DNA from 3 places in the Lactobacillus amylolyticus genome. Region 1 is predicted to be linked to each of the others. Evidence: predicted binding sites of a transcription regulator. Region 1 holds the regulator's gene; each other region holds the start of a gene.
The links. Region 1 encodes LexA, which represses DNA repair genes until DNA is damaged. Its sites were predicted from a motif close to CNAACANNTGTTNG; they were not measured.

Region 1 (8,484 bases):
ATGCTGCTTCTCCGGTTGAGGAGAGTTTTTCTCATGGCTTGTTAGAGTATCCGCAGTATACGCGTCCCGCTGATTATGAGGGGCAAAAGGTGCCAGATGTATTAATGAGCGGAAATCATCAAAAAATTGATGAGTGGCGTCATTATCAAGCTTTAAAGGCGACATATCTTCATCGGCCTGACATGCTTGAAGGAAGAAAATTTACAAGCGAAGAAAAGAAAATGCTTGCTCAAATTAAGGCGGAACTTGATTAAGCTGGCCTAATCTGTTAAACTAATGATCGTGACAAATGTCACTAAATAAGTTATGGGTATTCCGCTGGGCGCGAGGCGTGATATGAATGCCGAAGAAGGAGAAAATATATTATGGATCCATTAATTGCAGAATTAACTAAAGAACAAATTCGTGACGATATTCCTGAATTCCGTGCAGGTGACACTGTTCGTGTTCACGTACGTGTTGTTGAAGGTACTCACGAACGTATTCAGTTATTTGAAGGTGTTGTAATTAAGAAGAAGGGTACTGGTATCGGTGCAACTTACACTGTTCGTAAGATTGCTTCAGGTGTTGGTGTTGAACGTACCTTCCCAGTAAACGACCCACGTGTTGCAAAACTTGAAGTTGTTCGTCATGGTCGTGTACGTCGTGCTAAGCTTTACTACTTACGTGACCGTAAAGGTAAGGCAGCAAGAATTGCTGAAGCTCGTCGTTAATTACAATCAAAGAAGCAGTTCCAAACGGAACTGCTTTTTTATTTCGAAAATTGTTTGACACCAAGGCAATCAATTGATATATTAAAATTACTAAAAAGAAAAATGAGATCTTTTAGATCTTGTTTTTGATCGTGTCAAACTAGGTAGAGGTAGACTAGTTAACAACGCGATAATCACTATTTTGCTTTGCAAGATAGTGATTTTTTTATATTTATTGGTATAATAGGCCCATCGCAATGAGGGGGAATAATTTATGATTCATGAGCACTCAGCTGGCAGCGTTATATACCGCCTGGAAGAGCAAGAACCAAAGTTTTTAATCGTTGAAAACGTCTTGCATCATACTTGGGGATTTCCTAAGGGCCATTTGGAACCTGGGGAAACAGAAGAAGATGCGGCAAAACGTGAAGTTGCTGAAGAAGTTGGCTTGCATCCGAAGTTTGATTTTGATTTTCGACGTGAAATCGAATATGAAACCGAAGAAAATACGATTAAAAAAGTTGGCTTCTTTCTGAGTGAGTTTGTTTCCGCACAGAAAGTAGTTGATCAAAAAGAAGAGATTCTCAATTCAAAGTGGGTAAGCTTATCTGAATCAAAAAAATATTTACCTGCTGAACGTCATTTATACGAAATATTGGTTGAAGCAATTTCTTATCTAAAAAATAAATGAAATTATTAAGTGGTTTTGACGCATGTTGGAATCACTTTTGTTTTATAATGAATTCATATTAGACAAGGAGGACTGATAATCAATGCTGAAGGAACATTCTGCTGGAGCGGTAATTTACCGCAAGCATGAGGGCGAATTGCAATTTTTAATTGTTCAAAGTATTAAAAATGATAATTGGGGCTTTCCTAAAGGACATTTGGAAGGCGATGAAACGCCGAAACAAGCAGCAAAACGCGAAGTTCATGAAGAAGTTAATTTGAAGCCAAAGTTTGATTTTAATTTTGTGCAAAAAATTCAATACCAAATGTTCAATAAGCATTGGAAAGAGGTTACCTTCTATTTAGCAAAATACTTGCAAGATCAAACGGTCAAAATTCAAACAGAAGAAATTAAAAATTACCTGTGGGTCAATTTAACAGATGCAGAAAAATATCTGGTTGAGCATGGCAAAATGGGCGTTTTGAGAAAGGCTGTCTCTTATCTGAAAGATGAATTATCCTGAAAGTTTAAAACAGCTGGTTAAGTAGCGTTCAAAAGACCTGCGACTAGAAGGACTTAATGCGGGTGCAGGTTCTAAACATCCGGCTTTGATGATTGTAGGTGAAGCACCAGGCCATGAAGAACTCGCTTCACAAATTCCGTTTCATGGGGATTCCCGCAAGGAATTGATGAAATCTATTGCCTCAATCGGATTAAAGCGCGAGGATGTTTATATTACGAGTGTCGTTCGAAGCTGCCCTTATGCGGTTAAAAAAGTTTTTAGCAAACGAGAAAACAAGGAAGTAGTGAAATATCCCAACCGCAAACCTACTAAAAAAGAAGTTTTGGCTCATGCTCCTTTTTCAGACTATGAGATCAAAGAAATTGAACCAACTTTGATTGTAGCGGTAGGCAATACAGCTTTAGAGCGCCTGCTTGGCCCTGGTCATAGGATCTCTGAAGAACATGGCAAAATAATAAAAAATACGCCGATATTGCAGCTAAATGATGCTAAAGATGCTTATGTTTGGTCAAAAAAGCGGTATACAATTTTTCCGCAGTGTTTTTTATAATCGTAAGTTGACTGAGCAAATAGCTAGAGACTGGCTGGCAGTTATGCCGTTTTTAAGGAAAGGAGATTAAATGAGCAACGAAACCTTTTTAATTTCGATTAAGCAAAACAATGATTTATCTACTCCTGCTGTCTGGGAATTAAGAGAGAGCATTGAAAAGCATCCCTTGAGTCAGCGCAAATATATCGAGTTGGCTGCTCTGCCTGGCAACAGCCGCAAATACAGCGTTAACAATGTGAAGACCATTAAAGGACCTCTTTTTGATAAACAAGTTCTGTTTCTGGGTTCATCTGTGACGTTAGGCTATGGAGCATTAGGAGAATCATTTGTTGATTATCTTTGGAAAAGGGATGGGATTCAGGCAGTGAAAGATGCCGAAAATGGTACGACTTTATGTGGCAATACAGATCCTAACAGCAGCGATTATGATCCAGATTCATATATTAATCGCTTCTACACCAACTTCTTAGCGGCTAATAGACCAGACGCGTTCGTTTTGCAATTGTCGACCAATGATGCGACAAAGGATAAGCCTTTAGGACAAATTGTCGAGAATGAGAATTTTGATACTAAGACTATTACTGGCGCACTAGAATTTATCATTGCTAATGCACAGAAAAAATGGCATTGTCCGTTACTGCTTTATACCAATCCTCCCTTTGATAATCCGCTTTATCAAAAAATGGTCGATCGTGCTTTAACTCTGCAGAAGAAATATCATTTTGAACTGTTAGATTTGTATCATGATCCTGCTTTTCAAAAACAAGATGCGCTTTATAAGGCTGATCCGATTCACCCTACGCGGGCAGGTTATCAACTAAAATGGCTGCCAAAATTTGAAGAAAGACTTACCAAAATGTTGGCATAAAAAAGACTAGGAACTAACTTCCTAGTCTCTTGCTTTATTTAATCAATATTGCTACGGTAAAGGCCAACAACCTTGCCTAAAATGCTGACCTTAGATAAGATAATCGGTGCCATTGTATCATTTTCCGGTTGCAAACGGTAATGGCCTTTTTCTTTGTAAAAGCGCTTAACCGTTGCTTCGTTATCTTCTGTCATGGCGACTACAATTTCACCATTAGAAGCAGAAGATTGCTTTCTGACAATTACATTATCACCATTTAAAATTCCCGCGTTGATCATACTCTCACCATGAACCTTAAGCATGAACAGATCGCCGGCGTCTGCCTTTAAATCAGGTGGAAGTGGGAAATAATCATCAATATCTTCAACTGCTAAAATTGGCTGCCCTGCAGTAACAACACCGACAACCGGTATTTCTTTAGGCTTAATGCCTAGTTCTTCGCGTCCTTTTTTCGTAATTTCGATTGCACGGGGCTTAGTTGCATCTTTAATTAAAAGTCCTTTGCGTTCAAGCCGTGATAAATGGCCGTGAACCGTTGAAGTTGAAGATAAATTAACTGCTGAGCAGATTTCACGAACAGTTGGCGGAAAACCGCGATCCTCAACGGTATCGTAGATGTATTGCAAAATTTCGAGTTGTTTTGATTCGTGGTTGTTAGTCATAATGTAACCCCATTTGTGTCTAATATTCTTTAAGTATTAGTTTAGCAAAAAACAAAACGATATACAAACGAACGTTCTTAAATTTATTACTTTTTTTATCTGCACAAATACGGTAAACTATCATTATATATAGAGGTGTTAAATCATGGACAAAGATGAAATTAAAAAGGTAACAGACCGAATCAACGAGCTTTATCACAAGAAAGAAAATGAAGGTCTGACACCTGAAGAAGAAGCTGAAAGAAAAGAACTTCACAAAAAGTTTTTAGCCAATTTTAGAGCTGGTTTCAAACAACAATTGGAAGATACTGTTATTATAGATAAAGATGGTAATGAAGTAACTTCTGAACGTGCAAAACGTGCCCAAAGAAAAAAGGGCTTGAGAAAAGATTAAATTAGGCTTTAAAAAAGTCTTATTTTTTTGTAAGATATATTCTGTTAGTTAATTGGAGGGTTTTTAAATTATGAATTTAGGTTTAGCAATTGTTTTAATTATTGTTGCTCTTGGTATCGGATTAATTGGTGGCTTTTACGGTGCTAGAGCTTATATGAAGAAGTATTTCCAAGATAATCCTCCAATCAATGAAGATATGATCGTTGCAATGATGTCACAAATGGGACAAAAGCCTTCTACTAAAAAGGTTAAAAAAGTGATGAATATGATGAAGCATCAACAACGTAAATAATATATATCTTTATAGAAGAAGTTTACAAAAGACGAAGGATTACCTTTGTCTTTTTCTTTTTGTTTAAGAAAGGGTGAAATAATGGGAGTTTTTAAGAAATTGGGCTGGTTCTTCAAAAAGGAGAAGAAACGATACATTTTAGGGATCATTTTTCTAGCCTTGACTTCTTTTGCCAACTTGGTTCCGCCAAGAGTTTTAGGTTTGATGGCCGATCAGCTGGATAAAGGTCATATTACTTGGAAACAATATGGCGTCCTGGTTTTAGCAGTTTTGGCCGGGGCCGTTGTCTTGTACTTGCTGCGGTATTTCTGGCGCAAGCAAATTTGGGGTGGTGCCGCAGAACTGGAACGGCAAATGCGCTCAAGACTGTTTCGCCATTTTATGATCATGGACAGAACATTTTACCAACGTCACCGAATTGGTGATTTGATGGCCCACGCGACCAACGACGTATCTGCGATCCAAAACGTTGCCGGCGATGGCGTTTTGACTTTGGTTGATTCACTGATGATGGGCTTGTCGACGATGATTGCCATGATTATTTTCGTTGACTTTCGTTTGACGATTGTAGCTATGCTGCCACTGCCGTTCTTGGCCTGGGGTGCGCAAAAATTAGGTCAGCATTTGCATGCGGCTTTCGATCAGTCTCAGGCTGCCTTTTCAAAATTAAATAATAAAACTCAGGAGTCAGTCACCGGGATTAAGGTTTTGAAAACGTTCAATCAAGGTAAAGAGGATACGGCTGCTTTTGATAAAATGGTCGATCAAACTATTAAAATCAATCGCAGAGTCTTTATTTGGGATTCGCTGTTTGATCCATTAGGTACGATAATTATCGGTTTAACATATACAATCACGATCATTTATGGCGGGTTGCTTGTTAAAAACAAAATTTTGTCAGTAGGGCAACTAGTTTCATTTATTGCCTACATCAGCAATATGGTCTGGCCGATGTTTGCGATCGGCTACTTGTTCAACATTCTTGAACGGGGAAGCGCAAGCTATGATCGTGTTGAAAAATTGCTAAAAGAAAAGCCGCTCATTACCGACCAAAAGGCCGATGATTCATTGACGGCAGAAGATATCCATGGTGATTTGCAATATGACGTTAGATCTTTTGCTTATCCTGATGAAAAAGATGTCGAAGTTTTACATAATATCAAGTTTACGCTGAAAACCGGTCAAACTTTGGGACTGGTTGGCCGCGTTGGTTCCGGCAAGACGACGATTATTCAATTGCTGTTGCGTGAATTCGATAATTATGATGGCAAAATTACGCTTAATGGTCACGATATTCGTGAGATTCCGCTCAACGTTCTGCTCAGACAGATTTCTTACGTACCGCAAAATAACTATCTCTTTTCTACCAGTATTCAAAACAATATTGCTTTTGCAGAAAAGAATGCCGAAGACAATCAAATTATTGAAGCAGCAAAAAAGAGCGACCTGCATAACGACATTTTGCAAATGCCGCGTTCTTACAACACTTTAGTTGGTGAAAACGGCGTGTCGCTCTCTGGTGGACAAAAACAGAGAATGTCGATCGCGCGGGCACTTTTAAAGCAGAGCCAGATTTTGATCATGGATGACGCCTTGTCAGCGGTTGATGCCAAAACTGAAACAGAGATTTTGCATGCATTGCGCAAGGAGCGTAACGGCAAGACAACTTTAATTGCAGCTCACCGTTTGACTTCAGTCATGAACGCAGATCTTATTTTGGTCTTAAAAGATGGAAAGATTGTTGAACGCGGAACCCATGACCAGTTGCTGGCTAATAACGGCTGGTATGCTGAGATGTGGCGCAGACAGGAATTAGAAGAGAAAGTGGGTGAAAAGCATGAATAATGAAGATGAGTTCAAATCAGTCTGGTCAGAAGCCATCCCAGTCAAAGAACAGATCGTTATTTTTAAACGTTTAATGAAATTCGTTATGATTTTCAAACGGGAAATGCTGGTAGCTGTTATCGGTGCGTTTTTGGTTAGTGTCATCAATATGGCGTTGCCATTTGGTCTGCAATACTTTTTGGATCACTTTTTGTTAAAACAAACTGAAACCGTGCAAATTATTTTATTTGCGGGATTCTTGTATGCTTTAGGTTCATTATTAAAAGCGTTTTTGCAGTTTGCTTATGAATTTTGTTTTTCTTTAGGTTCTGAAAAGTCGCTGGAACAAATTCGGAAGGTACTTTATCGCAAGCTTCATAGTTTGGGGATGCGTTACTTTGATCAAACGCCAGCAGGCTCAATTGTTTCGCGGGTTACCAATGATACGATGACTTTGAGCAACTTCTTGACGGTGCTGTCAAGCGTCGTGATTTCCTTCTTCTCAGTTGTTTCAGCTTTAGTGGCCATGTTTTTAACCAATAAAACCGCTGGCTTCTTAATGTTGGCGTTCTTGCCGATTTTGCTGTTGATTATTTGGCTTTATGCTTATCAAAGTTCCAAACTTTACCGCAATTATCGTGAACGATTGAGCCGCATCAACACGAACCTGAATGAATCGCTTGAAGGCGTATCTTTGATTCAGCAGTTTAAGCAAGAAAAAAGAATGACAAATGAGTTCGAGGATGAAAATGGCGGCTTGATGAATACCCGTTTCAACATGATCCGGATGAATTCACTGCTTTTGTCACCTCTGACTTCCATGCTTTATTCATTAGCTTTGGCTGTATCATTAATGTACTTTGGCTTTCCGCTTCACGATACCTTCGTGCCAGCCGGTGTTGTTTACGCTTTTTCACAATATATTTCACAATTCTTTAACCCTATTTCAACCATGATGGATCAAATGACGCTGTTCCAGGATGGGATTGTTGCGGGTAAAAGAATTTTCAGAATCCTTGATGATACGCAATATGAACCACAGCAGCAGACTCAGGAAGGTTTAACAATTGCAAAAGGAAAAATTGAATTCAAGCACGTTTCATTCTCTTATGATGGCAAAAACGAGATTTTGCATGATATTACCTTTACCGTCAATCCCGGAGAAACGCTTGGAATCGTCGGTCATACGGGTTCAGGCAAAAGTTCCATCATCAATGTTATGATGCGCTTTTATGAATTTTATAAGGGACAAATTTTAATCGACGGCGTGGATATTAAAAAATATCCTAAAGAAGAGCTGCGCAAAAAGCTTGGACTTGTTTTGCAAGAACCATTTATGTTCTATGGCGATATCAATTCTAATATTCGCTTGTACAATCAAAAGATCACAGATGAACAAATCAAAGAGGCTGCTAAGGCTGTTCAAGCCGACCGTTTTATTGAAAAAATGCCGGGCAAGTATCATGCTAAGGTTATTGAAGGCGGCTCTGAATTAAGTCAAGGCGAGCGGCAACTGATTTCATTTGCTCGTACTTTGGTCACCGATCCAAAAGTTTTGGTTTTAGACGAAGCGACAGCTAACGTTGATACTGAAACGGAAACAATGATTCAGGAAGGACTTAAGCGTCTGCGTAAAGGCAGAACTACTTTGGCTATTGCTCACCGTTTGTCGACGATTGCAGATGCCGATCAAATTATTGTTTTGGATAAAGGTCGTATCATTGAAAAAGGTACGCATGAAGAACTGTTAGCCAAAAAGGGCTACTACTACAATTTGTACAATTTGCAAAATGGTGCGCATAGGGAAAAATAGGAGGTTTTGAATGAAAACTATTGCAAAAATACGTGGCGGTGTCGGTGATTTGACTAAGCCCGACATTTCAGCTCGTCCGCAAGACAATCTATATTTGGCGGTAAATTCTAAGTGGCAAAAAGATGCCAAGATTCCAGCCGACCGAACTGAAATTGGTGTTAACACTGATATCGATATGAAGATCGAAAAGAAATTG
Region 2 (8,484 bases), 160 kb from region 1:
CGGATTTTCCTACAGGTGCTGTTATTATGGGTACAAAGGGAATTAAGGAAGCCTATCAAACCGGACGTGGAAGAATTCAAGTTCGTGCAAAAACAAGCATTCAAGAAATTAGGGGACATCGGCAAGAAATTGTTGCTACTGAAATTCCTTTTGATGTCAATAAAGCTTTATTAGTTAAGAAAATTGATGAGATAAGACTCAATAAAGAAATTGATGGTATTGCTGAAGTTCGTGATGAGACTGATCGTCATGGACTCTCAATAGTTATTGAATTAAAGAAGAATGCAGACGCAGAAAATATCTTGAATTATTTATTCAAGAATACAGATTTGCAGGTCTCTTATAACTTCAATATGGTTGCAATTGACCATATGACACCTGTTCAAGTAGGTTTGAAGAGAATTTTATCTTCCTATCTTGAACATGATGAAGATGTGATCACTAAGCGAACTAAGTATGATCTAGACAAATCTGAAGCTCGTTTAGAAATCATTCAGGGCTTAATCCATGCGATGGACATTCTTGATCAAGTTATCAAAACAATTCGGGCATCAAAAAACAAAGCAGATGCTAAAAAGAACTTGATTAAGGAATTTAAGTTTACTGAGCGGCAAGCCGAAGCAATCGTATCATTACAATTATATCGGTTGACGAACACTGATGTTGATGCTTTGATTGCAGAACAAAATGATCTGAATAAGAAAGTAGCTGTTTACCAAAAGCTTTTATCAGATCGTGCTACTCTTGAAAAAGAAATTATTAAAGAACTAACAGCAGTTAAAAAGAATTTTGCTAGTCCAAGAAGAACTCAAATTTCACACGAAAGTGCTAAAGTCGAAATCGATGAAAAAGCATTGGTTGCTGATGAACAAGTAAGAGTTTTGGTAAGTCGTGATGGCTATTTAAAGCGTTCATCATTGCGTTCTTACCAGTCATCTGACGAGGCAGATAATGGATTGCCTGAAAATGATAAGGTTGTTTATGAAAAAACTTTATCTACTTTAGATAACTTATATTTGTTTACTAATCGTGGGAATCTTATTTATCGACCTGTTCACGAGTTAACTGAAACCAAGTGGAAAGAAACAGGTCAGCACCTATCACAGGAAGTTGGGTTGGCTACTGACGAACAAATTATTCGCGTATTTGACTTTGATAAGCTTGATAAGAATGTTGATTTTTTGATGGCCACTAATGATGGCTACATCAAACAAGTAAAATTGAGTGATTTGCAACCTACCAGAACTTATCGATCACGTGCAATTACAGCAATGAAGATGAAATCTGAAGATAGTAAGATGATTCGGATTGATTTAATTAAAACAAACAGCGGAGAGATAACTTTATTTACTCATCGTGCATATGCTGTTAAATATGATGTTTCCGAAATATCTGAATTTGGTGGTAAAGCTTTGGGTGTAAAGTCGGTTAACTTAAAAGATGATGATTATGTAGTAGGCTACGTCTTGGTACAACCAGAATTTGCTGATTTGATCAAAGTCGGTTTAATTACCCAACGTGGAGCCTTTAAGCAGTTTAAGTTAAGCTTAGTTAATAAAGTATCTAGAGCTAAACGTGGGGTAATGGTTCTAAGAGAATTGAAGACTAAACCACATAGAATAGCTGCAATAGCTGCCTATGGTCAAAATCACGTTCTAAAGATGACAACGTCAAGTGACCGGCATATGGATATTAATACAAATAAATTTCCATTAGGGGATAGATATTCTAATGGTTCATTTGTAGTTGATCCAACTGTAGATGGAACTCCTGTAAGCCTTGAATTAGGGGCACCTTTGAGCAACGAAAACAAACAGGTTTCTGATCTATTCTAAATAAATAATAAAATCGCTTACGGAGTGTTAAGAAAAATGTTTTGACACTCCGTATTTTTGGGTAGACAATGTATCTAGGTATAGGGTAAAGATTATTGTTTTATCAAGAAAGGAAGCTAATCAAAATGCCAAAAACAGATACAATACTTTCAGCAAAGTCACTTCGATATTTTTTACAATTAATTGATACAATGAATTATACCCAAGCTGCACAAATACTTGGTATTACACAGCCAGCATTGACTCAACAAATTAAAAAGTTAGAGCATGCAATTGGTGCGCCTTTATTTGGACAAATGGGGAAGAAGCTTTACCTTACTGAAGCTGGTAAGGAAATGCAGTCAGCCGCAGTTGAATTACTAGATACAATAAATTCTGTAGTCGATGATATTCAAGAATTTACTCAAGCTGATAAAGGTAGTATTTCAGTGGGTGTCTTAGATACAATTGATATTGAAATTTTCAGACAATTTGTTGTTGAATTTAATAAAAATTATCCAAGAATCCAATTGAATATTCTTACTTATAATCGTCAAGAATTATGGCGCAGACTGGATAACAACACGATCGATTTGGCGATCATGTACTTGCCGGATAATACTAAGCGGGACGAAATCAATTTGCAGCATCAATATGATCATATGGAATTGTTCAAAGATCGTTTAATGATTTTGACGCATAAAGATACAGTCGAAGCTAAGCAAGCATATTCAATTTCTAGATTTACTAGAAGAAAATGGGTTTCTTACCCTGAAGGTTCTTACTTAACGCAATTAATGAAAGACTATTTCGGCGATAAGAACAAGCCGATTGTTTCTTTGACTTTTTCAAAGGCAAAGTACTTGATTGAAACCGCACAAACTACCGAGTATGATACTTACATTAGCAAATCATATTATTTAGCACATAAGAAAGATATTAATCTTACTCCGGTTTATGTGAAAGATGATAAGGATTTTGAGATTGCGATGGTATATCGCAAAGGAAAGGTAGAAATTCCAAGAATAAAAAACTTGTTAGAAGAATGGAAGAAATTCTTGGATAAAAAGGATTATTCTAGTAGACTAGAGTAGACGCTAGAAAAAAGAGAGGAATTTTTAATGGAAAAAGAATTAGTTTTTGGTCACCAAAATCCAGATACTGATGCAATTGGCACTGCAATTGCATTTTCATATTTACAAAATAAATTGGGTTACAATACTGAAGCTGTTGCTTTAGGTGAGCCTAATGACGAAACTGCTTATGCTTTAAAGAAATTTGGTTTTAAAGCACCACGTGTTATTACTAAGGCTGCAGATGAAGTTAAAGCAGTTATGCTTGTTGACCATAACGAGCCTCAACAAAGTGTTTCTGACATTGATAAAGTTAAGGTTACTCATGTTGTTGATCACCACAGAATTATGAACTTCAACACGGCTGATCCTTTATACTACCGTGCAGAACCAATGGGTTGTACTTCAACTATTGTTTGGAAGATATTCAATGAAAAGGGTATTGAAATTCCTGAAAAATTAGCGGGATTGATGCTTTCAGCAATTATTTCAGATACTTTGCTTTTGAAGTCACCAACTACAACCGATTATGACAAGAAGGCAGTTGAAGCCTTGGCTAAAATCGCTGGCGTGGATTATCAAGAATATGGTTTGGCCATGCTTAAAGCTGGTACTAATATTTCTGATAAATCAGAAGAAGAATTGATTGATTTAGATGCTAAGAGTTTCAGCTTAAATGGCAAGAACGTTCGTATTGCTCAAATTAATGTTGTTGATTTGCCAGAAGCTTTGGAACGTAAAGAAGCATTTTTAAAAGCTATGAGTGCATCAGCTAGCGATAACAATTATGATATGTTCATGCTTTTGATTACTAACATTCTTGATTCAGATTCAGAAGCTTTGGTTGTAGGTTCTGATGAAACTAAGGCTTTGTTTGAAAAAGCATTTGGTAAGAAGTTAAGTGATTCAGAGGTTAAATTACCAGGCGTTGTTTCTCGTAAGAAGCAAGTTGTACCACCATTAACAAAAGCTTTTGAAGGCTAATTTCATTATTAAAGAGAAAATAAAAATGGCCGAGTTGAAAAACTTGACCATTTTTTGTTAAAAGCAAAGGAAAAAGAAAATGACATATCCTCAACTTGATTTAAAGAATTACAAAGGGCCAAAAGCTACAATAGATACCAAGCATGGTCAAATTACAATTCAATTATTCGATAAATTAGCACCAATGACTGTTGAAAATTTCACTCGTTTAGCTAAAAAGGGCTATTATGATGGAACTACTTTTCATCGAGTAATTAGTGACTTTATGATTCAGGGTGGTGATCCAGAAGGAAATGGTACAGGCGGTGAAAGCATCTGGGGTCATCCGTTCGAAGATGAGTTTACTGATCAACTATTCAATTTACGCGGAGCACTTTCAATGGCTAATTCAGGTCCAAATACAAACGGAAGTCAATTCTTTATTGTTCAAAATAAAAACATGCCTAAGCGGTATATTCGCGAAATGGAACCAGCTGGCTATCCTAAAGAAATAATTCATGCTTATAAACAGGGTGGTACCCCTTGGCTAGATGGAAGACATACTGTTTTTGGTCAAGTAATTGATGGGATGGATGTTGTTGATAAAATTGCCAAAGCGAAAAAAGATAAAGCTGACAAACCACTTGAAGCAGTGGTAATTAATAGTATTAATATTAATGAATAAAAATACACGCTTCTGAATTGAAACGAGTTAAAAATTTCAATTCAGAAGCGTGTATTTTATTAGTTGTTACTACTGTTGATTTCCTTTAGTAAACCAATGAAAGATTTGCTGACATGTTCAGCCTGATTCTTTGGCAACTTACGCAATTCATTAGTGACTTTTTGGATAAAAGCAGGAGTGTTATCTTGGTTTTCATCCGCCTTTACCTTTTTAAGACGATAAGCATTATTAATAATATCAGGTGTAGTAGTGTTCAATGCACATGCAATAGAATCTAACTTTTGAATACTGATATTTTGATTTTTTGTTCTTTCCAAACGAGAAATAAAGTTGACAGAGAGACCACTTAACTCGGCTAAATCTTCTTGAGTCAATTTTTGATCGCGTCTACGACGTGAAATTTCATCCCCTAGATTAATACTCATGAAGCACTCGACCCTTTCAATTACTTATAAAACTATAGCTATTAGCTATAGACCATAAAAACGTAATAAAATGAAATAGATTATTTTAATATTATTAAATTACACTATATTAACAATAAATACTTGAAAAATTCTTATAAAAACATCATCTCATTAAATTATGATAAAACAATAATTTGAATAAAATATGAATTCTTTAAGAATTTCAGCAAATAAATTGATAAATCCCTAAAATATTATACAAAAAACAAGAAATTTATATAATATTTACTACAAGTAACATAGAAACATAATATTTATTGTTTTGTCAAGCAAACGCCGTTTATTGGTCATTAGTTAGTAAATAATTTTGAATTTAATGAAGTTTAATGTTAATTAATAGTGAAAAACGATAATAGAGTAATGGATAAGAGTTGAATAATCACTTCGTATAATATATATTATGTAAAGTAAATTCTCAAAATTGGAGGTAGACTAAATGAAGATACTAAATATGGATCATTTTGTTATCACAGTAAATAATCTGGACAAAGCAAAAGATTCTATCATCGAATTATTGGATTAAAAATAGTAAATCAGCGAAGCAACCAAGATTTTGTGACGATGATGTGTGGTGGTCATTCACTTCTTCGCTTAAGAAAGTCAACTAATGAAGTAATGCAATTGTGGCGAAGCATCTATCGACTGGTAGTTTTGATTTTTGTTTAGAGAGCTCAAATAATGTTCAAGAGACTAGACTATAAAGAATTTTGAAACAAATAATATTCAAATAGAATTAGGTCCAGTTGTTAAGCATGGTTTTAAAGGAAAAATGATGTCTGTATATGTTAGAAATCCAGATGGTAATCTTGTTGAAATTTCTACTTATCATAATTAATGCTGAGAGAGATTCTGAGACGTTTAAAATCCAAAATGATCATTAGTTTGTTTTATTAAGTTCATCTATTTTAGTCCAAAAGTAAGAATAAAGTTTATGAGTTCAGTTTTTTTGCTAAGCTATCATTAAAACTATAATTTTAATGATAGGTAGATCTCATACTCTCAATTAAATACGGTTTGATATTTATCTTATTACTGAATTATTTAGTGAATTTATTTAAAAAGAATTTCTATTTTTGTTTTGCTGAATCAATAATTAATTTGAATCAATATTTGCAGCAACAAATAAGCTTGATATATCAATGTTGTGCTGTCTTCTTTAATCTTTTATTGCTCCCCGCTCTTTATTTTGGCTAGGGGAGTTTTTCTATGACATTAAAGAACATGTGTTTGCAAAAGTGCCCTAAAATTGCTATAATTTAAGCAGTTGTATAATGAAAATCATAATTAGAGGTAGACATGGCATGGAAACAAAAAAATATTTAGCCTTAATTCAACTTGAATTAAATAAAATGCCAGATTATGTAAAGCAATATAATCTAGGAACCAATCACTCTCTAGCTACGAGTTATCAATATTTAACTGAAATTAGACGTTTTTTCGAATGGCTAAGAAAAGAAGGAATTTCGAAGGCTGATAACAATCGTCAAGTTTCCACTTCTACCCTCGCCCATTTACGACGTAACGATATCATGCTATATATTGATTATTTACGCCATTCTAAGAATCAACAGGGACACCTCAATTCGCCAACAACAGTTAATCGTTCAATTAATGCTTTACGTTCCCTATTCAAATTTTTGACAATTACGGCTGACAATAATCATGGCCAACCATATTTTGAACGTAATGTAATGCTCAAAATAGATTCTTTAAACAGCACAAAAACGCTTAATTATCGTGCTCATATTTTAGAATCTCATATGTATACTGGCAATTTAAAATATGAATTTCTTGATTTTATTGCAAAAAATTATGAGCAACATTGTAATAAACAGGCTCTACCAGCTTTCAAAAAGAATAAGCAGCGAGATCTTGCAATTATTGCCCTAATTCTGGGAACGGGAATTCGTGTGTCTGAATGTGCTAATGTCAATTTAAAAGATCTTAATTTAAAAGATGCAGTTTTAGATGTAACGCGTAAAGGCGGTCAGAGGGACAGTGTGCCGATTGCTGAATGGACGGTCAACTATCTGATTGAATATAAAAAGATCCGTCAGCAGCGGTATTTGGCCGATAAAACACAAACTGCATTCTTTCTAACTCGTTGGCATGATCAAACACGTCGTATTACAAGCAATGCAATTGAAAAAATGGTCAATAAATATTCGGCAGCATTCGGTCACCCACTTACTCCACATAAATTACGCCACACTTTAGCTTCAGAATTGTATGAAGTAACTAAGGATCAAGTTTTAGTAGCGCAACAATTGGGTCAAAAAAGTACTTCGGCAACGGATTTATATACGCATGTTAATCAAGAAAAGCAACGTGCAGCTCTTAATGAAATACCTGATCTTGATCAGCATAAGTACTAAAAACACGTACAAAAAATGTATTCTTATATATAATATCATTAATTAATCTAAAAAATCTGCTTTTATATTAAACAATCTGACTTTTAAGTGCTAGAATATTAACAATTTAATCTTCACTTGTTTGATAAATTAATTTGATTAAGGAGATATTTATGGAAGATTTAATTGATCTGCACTTACATTTGGATGGTTCAGTACCTTTTAATACCGTTAAGAAATTAAGCAAACTGCATCATTTTCCGTTAATAAGTGATGATAAATTGCATCAGAAATTATCTGTTTCAGATAATTGCCATAACTTAAATGAATATTTAGAAAAATTCGCCTTTCCATTAAAATTAATGCAAACAAAAACAGATTTAGAATTGATTGTTTATGAATTGTTGCGTGATTTGCGCAAACAAGGCTGTATCTATGTAGAAATGCGCTTTGCCCCACAATTACACACGCAAAAAGAATTGACGCAGGAGGAAGCTATTAGGGCCTGTGAGATTGGTTATAAAAACTTTCTTAATTGGCAAGCGGTTTTGCGTGATGGCAAACCAGCCTTGCATGCTAACTTTATTCTTTGCTGTATGCGGCTGCGTGGTAATGAAAAAGAAAACTTTGAAACTGTTGAGTTGGCTCATAAATTGATGCCGATTACTCATGTTGTTGGAATTGACCTAGCCGGCGCAGAAACCCCCGAATTTGCTATTCACAAATATAGTAAACTTTTTGCCAAGGCAAAAGAACTTGGTGTTCCCTACACTATTCATGCAGGGGAAGCAATGGGGCCTAATTCCATTCGTGAAGCCCTGGCATTAGGAGCTAAAAGAATTGGACATGGAATTAGATGTATTGAAGATCAGAATCTAGTAAATAAATTGGCAAAGGATAAGATAACTCTTGAATGCTGCGCTACTTCCAATTTAAATACTAAAGTTTTTGATCGCCTGACTAAATATCCAGTTAGAGAATTGCTCCATGAAGGTGTTCATGTAACTTTGAATACTGATAATATGACAGTTTCTCATACTAATTTACCAACTGAGTATCGACGTCTTGAAGTAAAAACAGGTCTTTTAGCAAGTGAAGAAAAAGAAATGATGAAGAATTCAATCCAAG
Region 3 (8,484 bases), 400 kb from region 1:
ATGGTTTTAGCACAATATCTTGCTGGTGACCCTTCTTCAAAATTATTTACGGGAATTCGTGAAGAATTAGGTGCAGCATATGATGTTGAAGCAAATAACTTTGCTAATAATTCATTGTTTTTAATTAATGCTGGCGTCGCTCCTGATAAAAGCAGTCAGGCAGAAAAGATCATTCGAAATGAGATGGCCCAAATTGGTGAGGGCAAGATTGATGATGACTTGCTGAAAAAGGCAAAAAGAGCGTTAGTAACCGTTCAAAAAATTGGCCAGGATCAACCTAATTGGCAACTGTCTCAAATGCTCAGAGAAAATCTTTTCCCTGAATACGAGAATTTTGATCGTCTGGCTGCGCTTAAAAAAGTTACAGCTCATCAATTGCAAAAATTTGTTCAAAATCTATTTTTAAATGAAAGCTATATTTTAAAATGAGAGTACCACAAATCATTAAACGAAAGTATGATTCCGGCTTTGAGGCGGAATTTGTATTGAGACCGAATTTTAATCAACGTTTTTTTGGGATAATCGTTGATTTTGGCAGCAGTGATCCCCAAAGACATGCAGGAACGGCGCACTTTTTAGAGCATAAATTATTCGCTAAAGAGAGCGGAGATTTATCGCATGAATTTGAAAAAATTGGTGCTGATGTTAATGCTTTTACTTCTTTTAATGAGACGATGTTTTACTGCAGTGGCATCAGTAATAACCAAACTTTGATCAAGCTTTTATTCAGACTGGTTGGCGAGCCGTATTTTACCGAAAAAAATGTTGCCCAAGAAGAGCCAATTATTCAGCAGGAATTAGCTATGTATCAAGATGAGCCTAATTGGGCCGTCAATAATACTTTGATGAAGCAAATGTTCGGCGATTCAAATCTAGGAATTGATGTTGCTGGTACCAAAGAAACAATTGCAGCAATTACCGCTCAGGATCTATTGGAATGCTATCAGCAAAATTATGTTGCATCAAAAATGCATTTTATTGCCTGCGGAGATTTTTCAGATTATCAGGTAAAAACGCTCTTGCGCTTAGTGGGTAAATTATCCGAACAATATTTTAAGAAACAAGCAGCTAATAAGTGCAAGATTGTTTGTGCTAAAGGGCAATTGCAAAGCAAAGTCCTAGTCAATAAAAGTGAATCCAACCTTTTTGGAATCGGCCTACGCTTGCCAAATTTTAAGAAAGTATTATCAAGTCGTGATTTGTCTCAAATTATGCTTGAAATAATGTTAGAATCAAAATTAAGTGTAACAAGTCCGTGGTTTGAAAGAATGAGAAAACACAATTTGTTAAGCAATTCGCTCCAAATTTCGGTTAATTACACACGAGAAGGAAATTTTGCGACTATTTTTGGAATTAGTGGGCAAAGCAAGATGGTCATTCAAGAAATTAAGGATGAGTTAAACAAACCATTGCAGGCTTTGGATAGAGTTTATCTGCATAAGTTCTATAATCTGAAGAAAAAAGAATGGCTTGCACAGACAATTCGCAGTTTAGATGATTTACCCTACTTAGCTGTGGAGTGTGCCGAGGAAAGCCTTGATGGCGAGAACTCGTTTGAAAATATCCAGAAGCTGCAGCTGCTTAGTTTTGATGATTTTGCAAGCTATTGTGCAAGTTTGATGAAAGACTATCAATTTTGTGCTGTTAGACTTGAGAAGGGAGAGGCAGAGCAGTGAAACGTGTAATTGTTTTTGGCGCAACTGGCGGAATTGGACAAGCAATCTGTCAGACTTTGGCAGCCGATGGCTGGTCACTTTATTTGCATTGCAATAACAATGTGGATGGAGCTAGTGAGCAGGCGCAAAAGCTGATGACAATTTATCCACAGCAGGATTTTATGCCGATAAAATTTGATTTTTTATCTGAAAAAGAGCAGCTTTCCAAGTTTGTTAATTCACTCTTACCAGTTAATGCAGCGGTTTTTGCACAGGGAATCACTAAATATGATTTTTTGACCAAACAAAAAATTGCTGATATTGAAAAAATTATTCAAGTCAATCTGACTGTTCCCATTGAATTAACTAAATTGCTTGAACCAATTTTAATTAAACAAGAATATAGTCGCATCGTCTACTTAGGATCAGTTTACGGTGGTCAGGGAAGTGCGCTGGAATCTGTCTATAGTGCGACCAAAGCGGGACTTAGCCGTTTTAGTCAAGCCTATGCGCGTGAAGTGGCTTCGACAAACCTGACGGTTAATGTGGTTGCACCGGGCGCCGTAAACACACCGATGAATGCAATGTTTTGCAAAGAAACAATGCAAGAAGTTGAAAGTGAGATTCCGGCAGGACGTTTGGCTCAAGGAAAGGATATTTCTTATTGGGTAAAATGCTTGCTAGATAAAAATAGTTCTTATTGTACTGGGCAAACAATTTATATTAGCGGAGGCTGGCTTTTATAATATCCAAGTTTGTCATAAAAATTTAAATTTATGGTATACTCAATTTGTTAATCTAAAATTTGAAGAGGTAAATATGGCTGATATCGGAGATAAATTACGCAGTGCTAGAGAAGCTAAAGGTCTTTCGATTGCGGATATTGAAAAGGCAACAAAGATTCAAAGCAGATATTTGGAGGCAATCGAACAGAACGATTTTGATAAGCTTCCTGGTGATTTTTATGTCAGAGCATTTATTAGACAATATGCTCAAATCGTCGGATTAGATGGTAAGGAATTGTTGAGTGATTATAAACAAGATGTACCGGAGTCTGATCCAGATGAATATGTTGAAAATTCAATTGACAACAAGAGTGAGGAAGTTCGTGAGACCACAGATAATAAGAAAAATATGTGGAAGAACTATTTGCCACGGATTGCTATTTGTTTAGGCGTAATCATCGTCGTCTTAGTAGTCTACTTCTTATATGCGCGTCTTTCTTCAAGTGGACAAAGCAGTAATAATGACAACAATGTGGCTGTTTCTTCACAAACTTCTTCTAAGTCAAGCTCATCTTCGGCTGTTAAGAAGAGCAATGTTAAGGTAACTTCTTTGGGCAACAACCAATATCGTGTTACCGGGCTTAAAAATAACCGCAAGTTGACTATTAAAGCTGGTTCTCAAGCCGTAACTGCTACAGTTACTGTTAATGGGGCTACAGTGCAACGTAAGGCCATTGCTGCAAACAGCAAAGATAGCTTGAACTTGTCAAGCGGTGCCAAAACTGTTGCTATTACTTTGAGTAATGATACTGATACTTCAATTAAGATTGCCGGTAAAAAAGTCCCATATACTACCACTGGTCAATCTAGAACAATTACCTTGCTGATTGGTAAAGCAAGTTCACAAAGCAGTTCTTCTAGCTCAAGCACGCAAAGCAGTACACAGAGCAGTTCAACTACTAACTCATACAACAAGCAACAAAGCAGCAGTCATCAGAGTCAGACTCAATCAAGTCAAACGCAATCTTCAACTACGCAGAGAAACCAGACTAAAAATGACCAAAACAACCAAGGTCAAAGCGGTAAAGGCCAACAAAGCAGTAAAGGCCAACAAAGCAGTCAAAACAATAACGATAAAGGCAATGACGCTGGTAACCGTTAGTTTGATTAGAGTGGTATTTTAGAGGAGATAAAAATGAATTTACCTAATAAATTAACAATGTTTAGAATCTTTATGATTCCAGTATTTATGTTGCTTATTATTTTTAGAGGAGCAACAGGCGGCTATACTGCTACAGTCGGTGTAGCACACGGAACGGTAATTTCTTGGCTTCAAGTGATTGCTGTTGTAGTATTTGCAGTAGCTTCTGCTACTGACTGGCTTGATGGTCATATTGCTCGTTCACGCAATTTGGTTACCAACTTCGGTAAGTTTGCTGACCCACTTGCTGATAAGATGTTGACAATGACTGCCTTCATTTTCTTGGTTTCACTTAATTTAGCTCCAGCATGGGTAGTTGCAATTATTGTTTGTCGTGAACTTGCAGTAACTGGTTTACGTTTAATCGTTGTTGAAAATGATGGTGAAGTTATCGCTGCTAAAATGCCAGGCAAGATCAAGACCACAGCACAAATGCTTTCAATTATTTTCTTGCTTTTAGGTGATCCATTCTATCTCGGAACTGTTTTGCTTTACATCGCTTTAATCTTTGCCGTTTACTCCGGTTACGATTATTTCCATTCATCATGGGGCGTATTCAAGGGCTCAATGTAGTTTGATAATCAAATAATTCATAAAAAAGATTGGATTTATCCAATCTTTTTTATTTTCTACGGTAAAATAGCAATTTTTTTCGTATTTATAATATAGAGGATAAAATTCTTGAACGCTCGTTCGCTTTTTCCTTGCAATCTGCTAAAGAGTCAAAGTATAATTAATATGTAATGTCCATAGGAGGTAAATAGTTTGGCCAAAGATGAAAAAAAGGCTGCCTTAGATGCGGCCCTCAAAAAGATTGAAAAGAACTTTGGTAAGGGCGCTGTTATGCGGATGGGTGAAAAAGCCGATACGCAAATTTCAACTGTCCCAACCGGCTCAATTGCATTGGATGCAGCCCTTGGTGTTGGTGGCTATCCACGTGGGAGAATTATTGAAGTATATGGTCCTGAATCTTCAGGTAAGACAACGGTTGCTTTGCATGCCGTAGCTGAAGTACAAAAGCGCGGTGGTACGGCTGCTTATATCGATGCCGAAAACGCTATGGATCCAGCTTATGCGGAAGCTTTAGGCGTTGATATTGATTCTTTGATTTTGTCACAACCAAATACTGGTGAAGAAGGTCTGCAGATCGCTGATACTTTAATTTCCAGTGGTGCTATCGACATTTTAGTTGTCGATTCAGTTGCTGCCTTGGTTCCACGAGCAGAAATTGAAGGTGAAATGGGTGATGCCCATGTTGGTTTGCAGGCTCGTCTTATGAGCCAGGCTCTTAGAAAGCTTTCAGGAACAATTTCTAAGACAAAAACCATTGCAATCTTCATTAACCAGATTCGTGAAAAGGTCGGTGTCATGTTTGGTAACCCTGAAACTACGCCAGGTGGTCGTGCTTTGAAGTTCTACTCAACGATTAGACTTGAAGTAAGAAGAGCTGAACAAATTAAGCAGTCTGGTGATGTTTTAGGTAACCGCGTTAAGATTAAGGTTGTTAAGAACAAAGTTGCCCCACCATTTAAGGTTGCCGAAGTAGATATTATGTATGGCAAAGGCATCTCACAAAGTGGTGAGCTTTTGGATATGGCAGCTGATAAGGATATTATCGATAAAGCTGGATCATGGTATTCATATAAGTCTGATCGAATTGGACAAGGACGTGAAAATGCTAAGAAATACTTGGAAGATCACCCAGATATTTATCAAGAGATTGAAACTCAAGTTCGTCAAGCTTATGGTATTGATGAAAAATCCATTGCCGACCGTGAAAATCCTGAAAAGATAAAAGAAAAACGTGAAACCGCTGAAAAGAGCGAAGAAGCAAAAGAAACTGCCGAGAAAAAAGAAGCAGCCAGTAAAAGCAAATAAAGTTGGAGAAATCAACCTTGACCTTGGATTTTAATTCCAAGGTTTTTTCTTGTTGATTGACATGTGCATTCCAGTTCTTTATCATAAAACTGTGTGAATAATTCTAAAAAAGGCGATAGTAATGATGGTAAATGAAATTTTAATTCCCGCCGTGGTTGCTATTGTTTCACTTTTAGTGGGATTAGGCGCAGGCTATGCAATTCGAAAAAATTCTTGGGAAAAGAAAGCCCAAAATGCACAGAATGATGCTGACCACATTCTTGCTGATGCCAAGGCACAGGTTACTGCTGCTGAAGCTGAAGTAAATGCACAAAAACAGGCTGCGGAAGCAGTTAAACAAAGTGCAGAAAACACCAAAAAAGAAAAAATTCTTGAAGCACAAGAAGAAATTCAAGAATATCGACAAAAAATCGAAGACAGTTTGAATCAAAAACGTGATGAAATTTTACGTTTGCAGAATCGTCTAGGACAGCGTGAAGATACTCTTGATCATCAAAAATCTTTATTGGAGGAAAAAGAATCTGGCCTCTCACGAAAAGAAGATCAATTAAAGCAGCAAGAAGCTAATTTAAACAAAAAGCTAGAATATGCCAATGAGTTAGTCGAAAAACGTCGACAAAAACTTTATGAGGTGGCTGATCTGGATAAGGAACAAGCTAAGAAGCTTGTTTTGAGTCAGCTCTCAGATGAATTGGTTAAAGAACGAGCTGAAATGATTAGAAATAGCAATGAAGAAGTTCAAGCTAAAGCTGATCGTTTTGCTAATCAAATATTGGTTGATGCGATTCAAAGCTCGGCAGCTGATACAGTTGCAGAAACCACGGTTTCTGTAGTTGATTTGCCAAATGAAGAAATGAAGGGCAGAATTATTGGCCGTGAGGGACGCAATATTCGTTCCTTTGAAGCTTTGACAGGAATCGACTTAATTATTGATGACACGCCAAAGGTCGTTACTTTGAGCGGCTTTGATCCAATCAGACGAGAAATTGCCAAAAGAGCAATGCAGCGTTTGATTAAGGATGGTCGAATTCATCCAGCTCGCATTGAAGAGATGGTTGATAAGGCCCGTAAAGAAGTAAATGACGATATCTATGAAGCAGGTGAAAGTGCTTTGATGGATTTGGGAATTCACCGGATGAATCCTGAATTAGTGAAGACTTTAGGCCGACTTAAATATCGTACTTCTTATGGTCAAAATGTTTTAGCACACTCAATTGAAGTTGCAAAATTAGCAGGTACAATGGCTGCAGAACTTGGTCTAGATGAAAAACTAGCAGTTCGCGCGGGATTATTACACGATATTGGTAAAGCAATTGATCATGATATTGAAGGCTCACACGTTGAGATTGGGGTTGAATTGACTCGTAAATATCATGAATCAGATATAGTAGTTAATGCGATTGCGGCTCACCACGGAGATGTACCGAAGTTATCGTTTATTGCTGAACTTGTAGTAGCGGCAGATACGATTTCTTCAGCTCGTCCGGGTGCAAGAAGCGAAAGTCTTGAAAACTACATTAGACGGCTGACTGAACTTGAAGACATAGCCAAGAGCTACCAAGGAGTAAAGCAGGCTTATGCGATTCAAGCAGGACGTGAAGTCCGGGTTATGGTTGAGCCTGATGAAATTTCAGACGATCGTATCACTGTATTGGCACGGGACATTAAGAACCAAGTTGAAAAAGAACTTGATTACCCAGGTAATATTAAGATTACGGTTATTCGTGAAAAACGAGTGTTTGCAATTGCTAAATAAGCGTTCGGCATAAGAGCTGAGCGCTTTTTGCTTTACTTAAACTTGATTGTTATCTCAAAGTCCTTGTATAATGAGAGGAAAACTTCTTAAAGAAAGCAGTCAAAAATGTTTAAAATTATTGTTGATTTATTCTTTCTGGTCATTATCCAGGCGGCCATCACGCCGTTTATTCGAAGATTGGCCTTTGTTTTAGGAGCCGTAGATAATCCTAATGCAAGAAGAGTTAACAAAAAGCCCATGCCTACAATTGGTGGCTTGGGTATTTTCGTGACTTTTAATATCGGTTGCTTTATTCTTTTGCGTGAGCAATTTCCAACCCATGAATTATTCTCAATTTTGCTTGCCTCAAGCGTTATTGTCTTGACCGGTATGATTGATGATATTCTTGAATTAAAGCCTCGACAGAAGATGTTTGGCATCTTTATCGCATCCCTGGTGGTTTATTTCTTGGCAGGCATCCGAATGGATGTTATTAATCTGCCGTTCATTCACCATGAAATAACTTTAGGCTGGTGGAGCCTGCCAATCACCATTTTTTGGATTCTGGCTTTGACTAATGCCGTCAATCTGATTGACGGGCTTGATGGTTTAGCTGATGGCGTATCGATGATTTCTCTAACTACGATGGGAATCGTCGGCTACTTCTTTTTACATACCCATGAACTGTATGTTCCAATTGCTTGCTTTATGCTGGCGGCCTGTTTATTGGGCTTTTTACCGTACAATTTTCATCCAGCCAAAATTTTCTTGGGTGATACGGGAGCATTGTATATTGGGTTCATGATTTCGATTTTCTCGCTTAAAGGCTTGAAAAACGTTACTTTCATTTCATTGCTGGTCCCAATTATCATTTTAGGGGTTCCAATTACTGATACCGTTTATGCGATGATTCGGCGGAAGCTGAACAAGCACCCAGTTTCGCAGGCCGATAAGCATCACTTGCACCACCAATTAATGAAGATGGGATTGACTCATCGACAAACAGTTTTGACAATTTATGCTTTATCTTTAATTTTTTCTTTTATTTCATTGTTGTTCCTGCTTTCACCAACTTGGGGAATTTGGCCATTAATTCTGTCATTGTTGTTTGCCCTTGAATTATTTGTTGAATCAATTGGACTTTTAGGTGAAAAATACAAACCGCTCATGCATTTGATGCAGAAAGTTATCAGTTCTCGAAGTACGAGGGATCCAAAAGTTGAGGTTTGGCATTTGGGTGAGGAAAAGCCAAATCAATTAAAACGTCCGGATAAGCAATTTAAAGTTCAA

Region 2: the regulator LexA is predicted to act here: its motif matches at 6,219-6,232, upstream of xerS (tyrosine recombinase XerS).
Region 3: the regulator LexA is predicted to act here: its motif matches at 4,264-4,277, upstream of recA (recombinase RecA).

Annotation. Positions count from the first base shown of each region.
Region 1 covers NZ_CP031835.1:545,186-553,669, forward strand. Annotated here, with positions in the region: gene trmD (tRNA (guanosine(37)-N1)-methyltransferase TrmD) at 1-254, shown strand, start outside; gene rplS (50S ribosomal protein L19) at 366-713, shown strand; gene D0Z64_RS02835 (bis(5'-nucleosyl)-tetraphosphatase) at 967-1,383, shown strand; gene D0Z64_RS02840 (bis(5'-nucleosyl)-tetraphosphatase) at 1,466-1,885, shown strand; partial or broken gene D0Z64_RS02845 (uracil-DNA glycosylase) at 1,923-2,505, shown strand; gene D0Z64_RS02850 (SGNH/GDSL hydrolase family protein) at 2,506-3,303, shown strand; gene lexA (transcriptional repressor LexA) at 3,342-3,965, opposite strand; gene D0Z64_RS02860 (DUF896 domain-containing protein) at 4,111-4,359, shown strand; gene D0Z64_RS02865 (YneF family protein) at 4,430-4,651, shown strand; gene D0Z64_RS02870 (ABC transporter ATP-binding protein) at 4,733-6,496, shown strand; gene D0Z64_RS02875 (ABC transporter ATP-binding protein) at 6,489-8,288, shown strand; gene D0Z64_RS02880 (M13 family metallopeptidase) at 8,299-8,484, shown strand, end outside.
Region 2 covers NZ_CP031835.1:703,545-712,028, reverse strand. Annotated here, with positions in the region: gene parC (DNA topoisomerase IV subunit A) at 1-1,835, shown strand, start outside; gene D0Z64_RS03600 (LysR family transcriptional regulator) at 1,961-2,908, shown strand; gene D0Z64_RS03595 (manganese-dependent inorganic pyrophosphatase) at 2,936-3,871, shown strand; gene D0Z64_RS03590 (peptidylprolyl isomerase) at 3,951-4,535, shown strand; gene D0Z64_RS03585 (helix-turn-helix domain-containing protein) at 4,595-4,960, opposite strand; gene xerS (tyrosine recombinase XerS) at 6,304-7,377, shown strand; gene add (adenosine deaminase) at 7,530-8,484, shown strand, end outside.
Region 3 covers NZ_CP031835.1:945,857-954,340, reverse strand. Annotated here, with positions in the region: gene D0Z64_RS04850 (M16 family metallopeptidase) at 1-429, shown strand, start outside; gene D0Z64_RS04845 (M16 family metallopeptidase) at 426-1,676, shown strand; gene ymfI (elongation factor P 5-aminopentanone reductase) at 1,673-2,401, shown strand; gene D0Z64_RS04835 (helix-turn-helix domain-containing protein) at 2,475-3,542, shown strand; gene pgsA (CDP-diacylglycerol--glycerol-3-phosphate 3-phosphatidyltransferase) at 3,576-4,154, shown strand; gene recA (recombinase RecA) at 4,347-5,459, shown strand; gene rny (ribonuclease Y) at 5,581-7,215, shown strand; gene D0Z64_RS04815 (MraY family glycosyltransferase) at 7,321-8,484, shown strand, end outside.